DNA from 3 places in the Arthrobacter sp. N1 genome. Region 1 is predicted to be linked to each of the others. Evidence: predicted binding sites of a transcription regulator. Region 1 holds the regulator's gene; each other region holds the start of a gene.

Region 1 (4,827 bases):
TGCGCTGATCATCGAGGAGGGCACCCGCCTCGCGTCCCAGATCCGTCGCGGGCAGGTCCCACCCATCGACGACGACGACCACGCGGACAAGTACGCCCTTGCGGATGAGCTGCTGACGGCCGGGGGACTGCACTGGTACGAGGTGAGCAACTGGGCCAGGACGCCCGCCGACGCCTGCCGCCACAACCTTGCCTACTGGCGCGGGAACGACTGGTGGGGAGCCGGTCCCGGCGCGCACTCCCATGTCGGCGGGACGCGCTGGTGGAACGTCAAGCATCCGCGCGCCTATGCCGCCGCGCTGGAGGGCGGGTCGTCTCCCGCAGCCGGCCGCGAGATCCTCGGTGGCGAGGACCGCTACGTCGAGGACGTCATGCTGCGGGTGCGCCTGCGCGAGGGACTCCCGACGGCGGTCCTGACGGCGTCGGGCAGGAAGGCCGTGGCCGGTCTCATCGCCGATGGGCTGGTGGAGCCCGTCGAGGCCTTCGCGGGTCGCGTGGTCCTGACCTTCAGGGGACGCCTGCTGGCCGACGCCGTCGTGCGCCGACTGCTGCCCGACTGACACCGACGGAGCGCCGCCGCACACTGCCCCCGCACACCTCCGGAGGGTCGCCGGATCACCGCGGCGCAGGCGCCGGAGGTATACGGGCGGTCGTGCCTAGCGGATGAGCCGGAGGTTCAGGGCGTAGCGGTAGGGCCGTCCACGGTTCACCTGGATACCGGCGTTCACGGAGAAGATCGTGATGGCGACCCAGATGAGGGCGTTGACGACGGCGAAGATCCCGCCGATGTCCGGCACGAGGGACAGCAGCCAGGCCGTGAGGGCCAGGAGGGTCGGTGGGAGCGTGAAATTCAGCGCCTCCTTCGATTCCTGGGCGGTGAACGGGCCGCGGTCCTTGAAGATGAGGAAGATCAGCAGCGAGGGGATGAACCCGAGGATGCCGCCGAAGTGCGCGAGGGTGGCGAACTGCCGGTCCTCGGACGCCGTGAGCGGCAGCGCGTTGGCCGGAGTTCCCTCGAAGGCGGGGAGGGACGCGCTCTGTCCTTCGTGCTGATGGTCGGCGGTGTTGGACAACGGTATTCCTTTGCTGGCTCGCGGAATTCCTCCGCCGTGACTGTGCTCCAAGGATACGGGCTGGCCGCCGCGGATCGCTTCAGGCCGTGCCCGGTGGAACGGTCAGGAAATCGATGACCTCCTCGACGCGACCGAGCAGCGAGGGCTCCAGGTCCGCGTAGCTCCCGACGCCTCCGAGGATGCGCTTCCACCCCTGGGCGACAGCGGCCTGGTCCTGGTGCGGCCAGCCGAGCCCTGCGAGGATGCCCGTCTTCCAGTCCTGACCGCGCGGCACCACGGGCCAGGCCGTCCGCCCGAGGACGGCCGGCTTCACCGCCTGCCAGACGTCCACGTAGGGGTGGCCGACGATCAGCACGTGGTCACGTGCTCCGGGTACGGTCATCGCCTGCTGCGCGATCCGTGATTCCTTCGTGCCGGGCAGGAGGTGGTCGACGAGGATCCCGAGGCGGCGGGTCGGCCCGGGCCCGAACGCGCGGATCGCGCCCTCGAGATCATCGACTCCGTGGAGCGGTTCGACGACGATCCCCTCCAGCCGCAGGTCGTCACCCCACACCTTCTCCACGAGTTCGGCGTCGTGCTGGCCCTCCACCCAGATCCGGCTCGCGCGGGCGGTCCGGGCGCGCGCCCCCTCGACGCGGACACTCCCCGACGCCGTTCGGGTGCGTGCCGCGGTCGTCACCGGGCGCGGGGCGACCAGCTGCACCGGAGCGCCGTCGAGCAGGAAGCCGTGTCCCAGCCTGAACGTCCGGTGCCTGCCCCGGCGGTCCTCGAGCACCATGACGTGCAGTCCGCCGGACTTCTCCACGCGCACCACAGCGCCCACGAATCCGCTCTGGACGTCCTCGAGGACCATGTCCCGCTCGACCGGGACCTCCGGGAGGGTGACGCGTCGCGGAGCCGAGATGTCCTGTGCTCCCCAGCCGTGATCCATCCCGAATACCCTTCCGACGAGGGCTCCGGCGGTATGCCGCGGCCCGGGTTGCCAATGCTAACAATCGCCCGCGACGTACTAGACTTGGCACTTGGGTGTGTCGAGTGCTAACCGCTCGGAACCACCCTGACCGCGTGCTCGTGAGGTAGGGACAGACCCGGAGGTGACTTGAGGAGTGAGTGAACCGCGACGCCTGGAAGTGCTCCGGGCCATCGTCGAGGACTATGTCCACTCGAGGGAGCCCGTCGGCTCCAAGGCGCTCGTCGACCGCCACCGGCTCGGGGTGTCCTCGGCCACCATCCGCAACGACATGGCGGTGCTCGAGGAGGAGGGGCTGATCGCCGCACCTCACACGAGCTCCGGCCGGATCCCCACGGACAAGGGCTACCGCCTCTTCGTGGACCGCATCTCGGAGGTGAAGCCCCTCTCCGGTCCGGAGAAGAAAGCCATCCAGACGCTGCTCGAGGGTGCAGAGGACGTCGACGACGTCATGGACCGGACGGTGCGGCTGCTCGCGCAGCTGACGAACCAGGTCGCCGTCGTCCAGTTCCCCCGCGTGGGAGGGGCATCGGTCCGCCACATCGAGTTCGTCCTGCTCGCTCCTCAGCAGATCCTGGTGGTGCTGATCGCGACGAGCGGGACGGTCCAGCAGCGGATGGTCCGGACGCCGACGGACATCCAGGAGAGCGAACTCGCCGAACTCAAGCAGAGGATCCTGTCCGCGGTCTCCGGGGTCAGGCTCACGAACCTCCCCGCGGAGCTCGGCTCCGCGCTCGCCCAGTTGCCGGCCGGCCTCCGCACGCACGGGGGTACGATCGTCAGGGCGCTCGAGCAGCTTGCCGGGCTCGGCCGCGAGGACCGGATCCTGCTCGCGGGGACGGCCAACCTCGCACGGTCCACCGGCGACTTCCCGTTGAGCATCGGCCCGATCCTCGAAGCACTCGAGGAGCAGGTGGTCATGCTGCGGCTCCTCTCCGAGATGGAGTACGACGCACGCGGGATCTCGGTGCGGATCGGCAGCGAGAACCCCTACGGCGGCCTCTCGGGGGCGTCGGTGGTGGCGACCGGCTACGGACCGGACGCCGGAGCGAAGCTCGGTGTCCTCGGACCCACCCGCATGGACTACCCGACCACGATGGCCGCCGTGCGCGCCGTCGCCCGCTACCTCTCGAGGATCCTCGAGGAGTAGTGGGGCCCCGCAGGATTCCCACCGGCCCGGCCGGTGAGCAGACGACAGTTGTCTCCAACAGGAAGTGATGTGCAGGAGTGAGTAATCACTATGAGGTCCTCGGTGTGGCGCAGGGCGCGACCGGGGAGGAAATCAAGAAGGCCTACCGCAAGCTGGCCCGCAAGCTCCACCCGGACGTCAACCCGGGCGATGGTGCGGCCGAGGAGTTCAAGCTCGTCACCCGCGCCTACGAGGTGCTCTCCGACCCGCAGAAGCGTCGCGTCTACGACACGACCGGGAACGAGAACGGGACGGACACCGGCTACGGCTCGGGCTACTCCGGCTCCGGGTTCGCCTTCCAGGACATCTTCGAGACGTTCTTCGGGGGGAGCGGCCAGCAGGGCGGCGCACCGTCCCGCACACGCCGGGGGCAGGACGCGCTGATCAATGTACGGATCGATCTGAAGGACGCCGTCTTCGGCACCAACAAGAAGATCGAGGTGGACACCGCCGAGGTGTGTCCCACCTGTGACGGCTCCTGCTGCCAGCCCGGTACCTCGCCGCGCACCTGTGACATCTGCGGTGGCTCCGGACAGGTCCAGCGGGCCGTCCGGTCCATCCTCGGCCAGGTCATGACCAGCGCGCCGTGCGGTACGTGCCAGGGTTACGGCACCGTCATCCCGAGCCCCTGCCACGAATGCAGCGGCGAGGGACGCATCCGTGCCCGCCGGACCCTGACCATCAAGGTCCCCGCAGGCGTGAGCACCGGCACCCGCATCCAGCTGGGCGGTCAGGGCGAGGCCGGGATCGCCGGTGGGCCCCAGGGCGATCTCTATGTGGAGATCCGGGTCAACGCGGATTCCACCTTCCTGCGCGACGGCGACGACCTCCACGTGACGCTCAGTGTCCCCATGACGGCGGCGGCGCTCGGTACCTCCGTCCACCTGGACACCTTCGACGGCGACCAGGAGCTGATGATCAAGCCGGGCACGCAGTCCGGGGAGATCCTGACCCTGCGGGGGCTCGGCGTCACGCACCTGCGCAACCAGGGCAGGGGAGACCTCCGCGTCCACCTCAACGTCGAGACGCCGCGCAACGTCGACCACCAGCAGGAGGAACTTCTCCGGAGGCTCGCCGAGCTCCGGAACGAGGAGTACACCGACGGTCAGCTGGCGAGCAACGGCTCCGGCGTGTTCGCCCGTCTGCGGGAGCGGCTCGGGAACCGCTGACCATGACGCGTCCGCTGTTCTTCGCGCCGGGCACCGAGGTCCGTTCCGCCTGCCCTGGGGGCCCCTTCGTCCTCGGGGGAGACGAGGGACGCCATGCCGCCACGGTGCGTCGACTCGGCCAGGGCGAGAGGATCGATGTCTCGGACTCGACGGGGTACCGCCTGACCGGTGTCATCGTGGCCGTCGGAGCAGGGACGGTCGAGCTCACCGTCGAGACTGCCGGGCAGGACCCCGCACCCCTGCACCGCCTCGTCCTCGTCCAGGCCCTGGCGAAGGCCGGCCGCGACGAACAGGCGGTGGAGGCGGCGACAGAACTCGGGGTCGACGCGGTGGTGCCGTGGCATGCCGAGCGGAGCATCGTGCGCTGGCGCGGCGAGAAGGCGGAGAAGGGCCGGCAGAAGTGGCTGTCCCTCGTGAATGCGGCGTC
Region 2 (4,827 bases), 110 kb from region 1:
CGCGATCAGTGCTGTTGTGCGGTTTGGATGGAACGGTTTAACCACTCAACCATGAGGGACCGTTCCGCGGCACTCAGGCCGGGCAGTTGCGGAACGAGCGTGGCGAAGTTGACCGTGATTGAGGTGTTGCTGCCTGTTTCATCCACTGCGCGTCGTGGTCGGGTGATCTGGTTGAGCACGGCCTCGAAGAGGGCGTCTGCGAGCCCAGGATCCCTCCGCTCGGGTGGAGTCTCGAGTAGGGCTTGCACGGCGCCGGTGCCAGCGGCGTGAATCATCTCGAGAGCGCGCCTTTCGCTGACTTGCAAGAGGCCAGCAGTCGCGAGGGCGTGGATGCGACCCTGCAGCACCTCGATGCCTGTCTCGATGGCGGGAGAGGTTCCGGGGCGGGCATTCATCAACCGGATCAGTTCGGGGTTCGAGAGGCCAAAATCCATCTGCATACGCCACCCTGACCTCAGGGCCTCCACCGGGTCTTGGTGCCCGTCGGCATGTGCCGCTTTGCCTGCGACATGAACAGCCATGACGTGTTCCGCAATGGCGTCGAGGAGTCCGTCCTTATCACCGAATAGACGGTAGATCGTCGGCGCCTGAACGCCGGCGGCGTCCGCGACCCGTCGGGTCGTGACCGCAGCAGCTCCGCCCTCGCGAAGCAACCTGGCGGCGCCCTCGATGATGTGCGCGCGCAACTCTGCGCGGGGAGCATCCATGTCGACCGTCATGTATCGATGGTACTCGTTGATTGATTCCATCGGAAACAAGGGGTACAGTCGCCGCAGCAGTTATCAATGGAAACAACGAAGGTGAACCAATGATCATCATCACAGGAGCAACCGGGAATCTCGGCGGCCGAATCGTGGCCCGACTACTCGAGCGCGTGCCAGCCGCGGCGATCGGGGTCAGTGTCCGAGATGAGGCCAAGGCGACAGGACTCACTGCGAAGGGAGTACGAGTCCGGGAAGGAGACTTCACCCGGCCGGCCACGCTCGAGAAGTCACTCGAGGGTGCTGATCAAGTCCTCGTCGTATCCGCTGCCATCCGCGGAGGAGGAGCATTCGAGGCGAACAGCGCCGCCATCGATGCTGCGGTCGCGGCAGGCGCCTCACGGATCCTGTACACGAGCCATCAAGCAGCCTCAGCGACATCGCTCTTCCCGCCCCAGCGGGTCCATGCCGCAACCGAGGAGTACCTGGCGCAGCAAGGCATACCTTTCGTCGCCCTCCGAAACGGCTTCTATGCCAACGCGCTCGGCATACACCTCGACAGCGCGCTGTCCACCGGGAAGATCACGATTCCCGAAGACGGCCCAGTCTCCTGGACGGCGCACGAGGACCTGGCTGAAGTCGCCGCAGTCGCTCTTACCGAACCCGACGCGATCAGCGGCACCTCACCGCCGCTTACCGCGTCAGCAGCCCTCGACCTCGGTGACGTGGCCAGGGTCCTCACTCGACTTACCGAACGTACCATCACCCGAGTGACGATCGGCGACGACGAATGGAAGGCTGCAGCGATCGCCCGCGGGCTGCCACCCATGGTCGCCGACTTTTCTCTCGGCATGTTCCAAGCCGCACGACGAGGTGAGTTTTCTGTCGTAAACCCCACCCTCGAGACCACCATTGCCCATCCACCTCTACCCGTTGAGCACACGCTCCAGCAGCTCCTCGGAAGGCGTGATCGAAGCGCGGCGGGTCAAAATCGAGCAGTCCCGCATCGTCCCAATAGATGATGGTCAAAAGGAACTGAGCAAGCGGCCACAAAGCGCTGTGAGAACCGCGCCACTTACCGTTGCGATTCACACACGGGGGAGTCGTCGCGCGGCGCTCGGCTCGATCGAGTGTCTTGTAAAGCTTTAGGGTTTGAGACGGTCTGAAATGGATCGATGTCTTATGGCGGCGCCGTCGAGCGGTGGCGCGCTCATCAGGCGTCGGACAGCAACATTTCTTGAAGGTGAGCAGCTCCGCCCAGCCAGTTCAAGGGATAAGGACGAGGCGTCCGCGGAGCCTTCGTCGTTCCAGGCGGGTGTGTGCCGCAGAAGCGGCGGTCAGAAGAGGGGAACCTATTGTTCACGAAGTTTATGGGCGTTTCCTGCTGGGTGCGTGCCACGAGATCGAATGATTAGTACCCCCGCACGTCTGCGCGGGGGTACTAATTCTTAGGGAAGGACGGTAGAACTATGCCTCGACTGCCTTTTGGTTTTCGGTAGCGGATGCCGGGGATTCGACTGCCGCTGATTCGACCGGGGTGGAGGAATCGGCGCTGACGATCTCGATCTTGCGGGGCTTGGCCCGTTCGACGACGGGGATCATCACGTTCAGGACCCCGTTTTCGTACCGGGCGGAGATCCCTTCGGTGTCGATGCCCTGGCCGAGGTTCAGCTGGCGCAGGAACGAGCCACTCTCACGCTCACGGGTCAGCCATTTCACACCTTCAGTGCCGTGTAGAGTGCGCTCGGCGCGGATGGTCAGCAGCTGGCCGTCGACGTCGATGTCGACCGAACCGGGGTCGATGCCCGGCAGGTCCGCGGAGAGGATGTAGTGGTCCTTCTCCCGGTACAGGTCCATCGGCATCAGGCGCAGTCCCGGACGGTTCTCCAGCAGGGCGCCGGCAACGCGGTTCAGCTCACGGAACGGATCAAAACTCATGGCCACTGGAATCAACTCCTTTGCAGAAGCCACCGACAGGTGGTTTGTTCTTCAAGGTTGAGCGTCCTCCGCTCAACTACGAAAAATGTTAGCACTCACCCTGGCAGAGTGCCAGATGCTGTTCACGGACGTCGTCCCGACGGCTGTTGGCGTGCGACCAGTGGTAGTCAGATGTGCCAGTTGGTTGGACGGTCACCCCGTTCGATCGGACGGTCGGACGGTCGAACGAGGGTCATTGCTGGCAGCGCACTCCTGCCGGCAAAGGTCGAGTTTCCCCAACGAGGTCTCTCCACTCGGACAAGGATTTTCGACAGCGACAAATGCAGATGGGTGGAGCTGAAGCAGCGCCTCATCCCAGCGCCTCCCACCGGGTCTTCTTCGAGTGTGTTCACTCTGAGGGGTTTGGCTGTTCTCCTTCTTAAACCCGTCGAAAAAACGACCGTTCTTTCGAGATCCGCCTTGCGACTGATGACCACAAGCTCCAGGTCGCTTACTGTGCGAGCATGTCCCATAAGAAGCTTGCATCCAGCATCGTGAGGAACCCCTGGTCTCACGCCGTCGCCGGCGGAGCACTGGCTCTTATCCCGGGTAGGAAGTACCCAGCCTGGCTGCGCCGAACCATCACTTTGGGCTCCACAGCAACGGTGGTCGCTGTCATCACGGTCCCAAGACTCGGCTCTAAGTTCCTCAAGCACACCTCCGTACAGGAAACACCACCAGTCACCAACATCAGCCCAAAAGCCAAGGCCGGCTTCGCCACCGTCGCCGGAGCCCTGATGTACGGGACGATGCGGCTTGGTTGGTGGTTCGACGAAGCCGCCGAACAGACTATGCGGAAGATACAGGTGCCCTATCCCCGGGTCGTCCTAGGAGTAGCTACCGGTGTGCTGTACTACTACACCGACGATCGACGATTGAAGAAAGACGATCAAGGACGGACAAAAGCCGACGTCTGAGGATACTCACGACGGTCACGACTGCTCCACCCGATCGCTCAGCGGATGGGGCTTGAGCCTGCCCGCGTCGAACGGTGTGTCTCTCACTGGACGGATCGCGCGTGCTGCTCGAACGACGGTGATTCTGCGGGAACAACGTCGAAGAGAAGCCCCGCTGGATCTTGCATCACCACCCACGTCCTGCCGACAGCGACCTGGACGGCTCCGAGCCGTTTAGAGCGATCGACCTCGGCGTGCACGTCATCGGTCTCGATATCGAGGTGATACCTGGCGGTCCTCGCAGGTCCAATGTCCTGTAATCCGACCCAGGACAGGGCAGCTGGCTGCGGAAGAGCCGTGAACTCAGGAAATTGCTTGACTTGCTGGGCATCGGTGAGCAGAGCGGCGGCCCAAAAATCGGGGTTGCGGCGAATGTCTCGGACGGCGCGTCGATGATGACCTCGCGCAGCAGTATCCGGTGCATAGCTCTTAGTAGAACGTGACAACAGTCGACGGCGCCACATCTTCCGAGCTTCAAATCTGAACGTCGGGCACGACATCGTGCGGGTCGATTGACGGCCACCCACCGTCGTGTCCGACGGGGCGACGTTCCGGTAGCCGGTCCCTTAGCGCTCAACGTAGTTGCTGCGGGTGGGCCGCTGCGTGAGTCTGAAGCGAACGAGGCGCTGGATCATGATCGGGTAAACGTGAAGGAGGACTCCGATGAGCAGGATCTGGAGTGCGCCCGCGGGGTGGGACGTCACTGTGGCAATGAGGACGAGGAGCCCTGTGGCGGCGACGCCGAGAAGGTGACCAGTTTCGGACTGTTCAGTCCCTCGAAGAAAGCCGCTCGTACCCGGCTCTTCGTTCTTCGCCTGACGCATGTTCTTGATGACCCGGTTCCAACCGACGACATCGAGGGCACGCCGAACGGCCTCAGCACCCAGCAGCGTATAGATCCGTGGCTCGAACGATCGGACCCGGTAGCGGGAGCGCGCAATATCGACCAGTGACGGACCGATCAGCAGCGCCATGAAAAGAAACCCGCCCTGGACGACGACCGCGTAGACGACGTGGCCGGGCCCGATAGCGAACCAGCCGGCACCAGCTAGTCCAATACCGACCAGAAAACCCGCAACAACTGGTGTAGGTGATGTGACTTGTTCAGCGCCCACTGTTCTCGGTCCTACTCGGTGGCGGCGCGTGCGGCGGCATTAGCTAGCGCAGTCGAGCGGAAGAGGACCACGGTCTGC
Region 3 (4,827 bases), 1.3 Mb from region 1:
TTCGTGGCGGTGGCGATGATCTGCATCGCCGAGCAGACGGACGTCAAGCTCGTGATCCCGACCTCGCTCGTGGCGGTCGCCGGTTACCTCCTGCTCATCGGGGCGACGTCCGCAGGTGTCGGGTACCGGCTCGCCCCCGCACTCGCCGCCGTGGTCATCGGGGCGCTCTCGCGCGTCGTCGCGCTCCGGCTCGGGGCGCCGCAGCTGGTGGTGGCCGTCCCTGCCGTCCTGTTCCTGTATCCCGGGCTGACCATCTTCCGGTCCATGTACATGCTCACGCTGGACGCCGACGTGGTCAACGACGGCGCCCTCGGACTCTTCAACGCCCTCACCGTGGTGCTCGCGATCGCGGCCGGCGTGGTCCTCGGCGACAACCTGGCGCGTCCCTTCACGCGCAAGCTCGGGTCCACCGAACGGCAGCGGAACCGGCGGCGCTGAGCGGTTCTCCCTCGCCCTTCAGATCCCGCTGCGGGTCCCCGTGGTGCGGGACCAGTCGACGGGACCGGCGCCCTGCTGCGTCAGGAGCTCGTTGGCGCGGGTGAAGGGCCGGGAGCCGAAGAAGCCGCGCGACGCCGAGAGCGGGCTCGGGTGCGCGGACTCGACCGTCGGCGTCGCGCCCAGCAGGGGCTTCAGCCGGAGCGCGTCCTTACCCCACAGGATCGCCACCAGTGGACCGCCCCGCGCGGCGAGGGCACGGACGGCGGCGTCCGTCACCTGTTCCCAGCCGAGCCCCCGGTGGGAGGCCGGTTCACCCGCGCGGACGGTCAGGACGCGGTTCAGCAGGAGCACTCCCTGCTCGGCCCACCCCGAGAGGTCCCCGGACGCCGGCACGCGGGCTCCGGTATCGGCGGAGAGCTCGCGGTAGATGTTGACGAGACTGCGCGGGATCGGCCGCGTCGCAGGATCGACGGCGAAGCTCAGGCCGACGGCGTGCCCTGCCGTCGGGTAGGGGTCCTGGCCCACGATGACCACACGGACGGCGTCGAGTGGGGTGCTGAAGGCCCGGAGGATGTCCCCTGGTTCCGGCAGGACGCGCTGCCCCGCGTCGAGATCGGCGGCGAGGGAGGTCGCGAGTGCGTGGAGTACCGGCTCCACGGGTTCGAGCGCCGCGGCCCACCCGGGGTCCACGAGCTCCCGGACCGGCGTGGGGGCCCCGAAGGGGAAGGCGGCCTCGTGGGGGGAGGGGGCGGGGGAGTGCGCGGGCGCGGCCGGCCCCGTCCGACGGTCGCGGCGGGGGGCCGGATCCACGGGAGGGAGGTCGAACAAGGTGCCGTCGTCGTGGGTCATGGGTCCATTCTGGCCCGCCCGACCGGTGCCTCCCGCTCGAATGACACGGGTGTAATTCCCCACTACCATGGGGTGATGCATGGGCACTGTGACGGAAGGCGGTAGCAGACATGGCCGAGCCGCAGCGGCACGTCGATGACGGGCCGACCGAGGGCCGCACACTCGAACTGGGGGATCGCGAGCAGCGCATGCTCGCCCTCGAACGCGAATGGTGGAAGTACGCCGGAGCCAAGGAGCAGGCCATCCGCGACCTCTTCACCATGTCCGCCACGCACTACTACCAGCTGCTCAACGCGCTCATCGACACCGAGGCCGCGTTGGCCCACGATCCGATGCTCGTGAAGCGGCTCCGCCGCCTGCGGTCGACCCGCCAGAAGACCCGGTCGGCACGCCGCCTGGGCGCGGACATCTAGACCACACCGGTCTCCACGAGCGAAGGACCCTCCCGCCCATGACAGAGCACCCGCGCGACGAGTTCGACAGGGTCCCGGAGACCTCGGAGCGCCAGGGTGTTCATCGTGAACGGCTAATCCCCGCCGGGTCGGGCGGTCTCGCCCTGAAGATCACCGTCGGGATCCTGGCCCTGCTGATCGGCCTCGGCGCCTATCTCATCCTGCCGAGACTCGGGCTCGTCGGTGGCGATGCTGCGGGAACTCCGGCAGCCGCCACGAGCCCCTCACAGGAGCCGGCAGTCGCCCCGTCGGGTTCCACAACGCCCGCCGACGGTGCCGCGGACGGCAACCCACCGACGGAGGCCGACGGCGCATCGACCTCCCCGTCGGACGACGACGAAGACGGCGTCGACCGGACCCGGACCGTCAACGTCCTCAATGGCACCGGCTCACCGGGACTCGCCTCGGTCGCCGCCGGACGCCTGGCCGAGGAGGGGTGGGGCTCGGTCCTCCCCGGGAACTGGGCGGGAGCCCCCGTGGACTCGTCCGTCGTCTTCTACAACGGCGAAGAGCAGCGGATCGCCGCCGAAGCCGTGGCGGAGGACCTGGGGATCACGGATCTCGTCGACAGCGCCGACGTCTCGCCGGACGTCTCCGTGGTGCTCGGCCCCGAGTTCCGGTAGATCCACCGGGGAACCTCGAGGGTCCGCTCCAGGCACGCTCGCGTGGTCCGGGGTGCCGTGGACGACGGGTTCGTCGTCGGGACCACCCGCTCCGAGCGGCTGCGCCGCCCGGAGCCGTGAGGGTCAGTCCTTCAGCGGGATGCCCTGCGCGTCCCGGCGGAACTGCTCGGAGCCGACCAGGATCATGATGCCTTCGATGAGTCCCCAGATCCCCGCGGCGATGGCACTGAGCCCGAAGGTGAACAGGGCCCCGACGGTGGACATCAGGATCTGGATGACGCCGATCGTCGTGAAGCCGAGATAGAAGCGGTGGATCCCGAGCGACCCGAGGAGGATGCCGAGCACGCCTGCCACCACGCGGGACTTCTGCGGTGCGTAGGGCTGGCCGAACGGCCCCTGGTTGTAGCCGCCCTGGCCGTAGGGTGCCTGCGCGTAGGGCGCCTGCTGGTACTGGCCCTGGGGATAGGGTCCCTGCTGCTGCTGCGCGGGCGGGTACGGTGACGGGGCCTGGCCGTAGCCGGGCGAGGTGGTGCCGCCGTCGTAGGTTGGCCGCGCGTCACCGGACTGGCCATAGCCGGGCGAGGTGGCGCCGCCGTCGTAGGCCGGCCGGACATCATCGCTCTGGCCGTAGCCGGGGTAGGGCGGCGTATACGGATCTGCCGGGGCCGGCACGCCTGCAGGCTCGCGACCCGTGCTTCCTGCGCCCTGCTCGTTGTGCTCCCCGTTGTCCGGGCCGGTTGCTGACGTCGACACGATGCCTCCCATGGCTTGTTGTCCGCCCAACCTATGCCCTGAGGGGAATCCGCGCTACGGCAGGCGCTGCCACCGGCTCGACCGGGCGGCGCGGAGGCGTCCGGGAGGCCCTGTGCGGGCGTCCCGACAGGTTGCACTCGGGGGGTGGGAGTGCTAATTATTGAGTTAGCACTCGCGCGCGCAGACTGCTAAGGATGCGCGTGGTGGGTGAAGCAGGCAAACCTCTGTGGTGGGGGTGGTGCCCCGGGCGTGAAAGAGATCGTCCGAGTACTGCCCGGCCGTCGCGGGCACCACACGCAGGCAAGCATTCATGTGCTGAAATGCAACCGTCCCCGAAAGGACCTACGCCATTATGGCCAAGATCATTTCTTTTGATGAAGAGGCCCGCCGCGGCCTCGAGCGAGGCCTCAACATCCTCGCTGATGCCGTCAAGGTAACGCTCGGCCCCCGTGGCCGCAACGTCGTCCTCGAGAAGAAGTGGGGCGCCCCCACCATCACGAACGACGGCGTCTCCATCGCCAAGGAGATCGAACTCGACGATCCGTTCGAGAAGATCGGCGCAGAGCTCGTCAAGGAAGTTGCCAAGAAGACGGACGACGTCGCCGGCGACGGAACCACCACCGCCACGGTGCTCGCCCAGGCACTCGTCAAGGAAGGCCTGCGCAACGTCGCAGCCGGAGCGGACCCACTGAGCCTCAAGCGCGGCATCGAGAAGGCTGTCAAGGCCGTCACCGATGAGCTCCTCGCCTCCGCCAAGGAGATCGAGACCAAGGAGCAGATCGCCGCCACCGCCTCCATCTCGGCCGGTGACAAGCAGATCGGTGACCTGATCGCCGAGGCGCTCGACAAGGTGGGCAAGGAAGGCGTCATCACCGTCGAGGAGTCGAACACCTTCGGCCTCGAGCTCGAGCTCACCGAGGGCATGCGCTTCGACAAGGGCTACATCTCGGGCTACTTCGTCACCGACGCAGAGCGCCAGGAGACGGTCCTCGAAGACCCCTACATCCTGATCGTCAACTCGAAGATCAGCAACGTGAAGGACCTCGTCGCGGTCCTCGAGAAGGTCATGCAGTCCGGCAAGCCGCTGCTGATCATCGCCGAGGACATCGAAGGCGAAGCCCTCGCGACCCTCGTGGTCAACAAGATCCGCGGCACCTTCAAGTCCGTCGCCGTCAAGGCCCCGGGCTTCGGTGACCGCCGCAAGGCCCAGCTGGCAGACATCGCCATCCTCACCGGTGGCCAGGTCATCGCCGAGGAGGTCGGCCTCAAGCTCGAGACCGCCACGCTCGATCTGCTCGGTACCGCGCGCAAGGTCGTCGTGACCAAGGACGAGACCACCATCGTCGAGGGTGCCGGCGACGCCGACGCCATCGCCGGCCGCGTGGCCCAGATCCGCGCCGAGATCGAGAACTCCGACTCCGACTACGACCGCGAGAAGCTGCAGGAGCGCCTGGCCAAGCTGGCCGGCGGCGTTGCCGTCATCAAGGCCGGAGCCGCAACGGAGGTCGAGCTCAAGGAGCGCAAGCACCGCATCGAGGACGCTGTCCGCAACGCGAAGGCAGCCGTCGAGGAAGGCATCGTCGCCGGTGGCGGCGTGGCCCTCATCCAGGCCGGCGCCAAGGCGTTCGCCACCCTCGAGCTCACGGGCGACGAGGCGACCGGTGCGAACATCGTCCGCGTGGCCATCGACGCCCCGCTCAAGCAGATCGCCT

Evidence for each region. The regulator HrcA, encoded in region 1, represses chaperone genes, less so after heat shock. The targets are predictions, from matches to a motif close to TTNGCACTCGNNNNNNNCGAGTGCNAA.
Region 2: a site for HrcA is predicted at 2,728-2,754, ahead of NVV32_RS07700 (Hsp20/alpha crystallin family protein). Genes of this name have one in related genera too.
Region 3: a site for HrcA is predicted at 3,281-3,307, ahead of groL (chaperonin GroEL). Genes of this name have one in related genera too.

Annotation. Positions count from the first base shown of each region.
Region 1 is NZ_CP102608.1:1,817,092-1,821,918, reverse strand. Features, by position in the region: gene hemW (radical SAM family heme chaperone HemW) at 1-559, shown strand, start outside; gene NVV32_RS08220 (DUF4870 domain-containing protein) at 656-1,072, opposite strand; gene NVV32_RS08215 (DUF3097 domain-containing protein) at 1,152-2,003, opposite strand; gene hrcA (heat-inducible transcriptional repressor HrcA) at 2,179-3,192, shown strand; gene dnaJ (molecular chaperone DnaJ) at 3,270-4,400, shown strand; gene NVV32_RS08200 (16S rRNA (uracil(1498)-N(3))-methyltransferase) at 4,403-4,827, shown strand, end outside.
Region 2 is NZ_CP102608.1:1,704,686-1,709,512, forward strand. Features, by position in the region: gene NVV32_RS07690 (TetR/AcrR family transcriptional regulator) at 6-719, opposite strand; gene NVV32_RS07695 (NAD(P)H-binding protein) at 809-1,723, shown strand; gene NVV32_RS07700 (Hsp20/alpha crystallin family protein) at 2,169-2,639, opposite strand; gene NVV32_RS07705 (hypothetical protein) at 3,143-3,595, shown strand; gene NVV32_RS07710 (VOC family protein) at 3,679-4,134, opposite strand; gene NVV32_RS07715 (hypothetical protein) at 4,201-4,749, opposite strand; gene NVV32_RS07720 (SdpI family protein) at 4,761-4,827, opposite strand, start outside.
Region 3 is NZ_CP102608.1:497,769-502,595, forward strand. Features, by position in the region: gene NVV32_RS02360 (threonine/serine ThrE exporter family protein) at 1-438, shown strand, start outside; gene NVV32_RS02365 (uracil-DNA glycosylase) at 457-1,287, opposite strand; gene NVV32_RS02370 (DUF3263 domain-containing protein) at 1,398-1,700, shown strand; gene NVV32_RS02375 (LytR C-terminal domain-containing protein) at 1,739-2,362, shown strand; gene NVV32_RS02380 (TM2 domain-containing protein) at 2,486-3,115, opposite strand; gene groL (chaperonin GroEL) at 3,468-4,827, shown strand, end outside.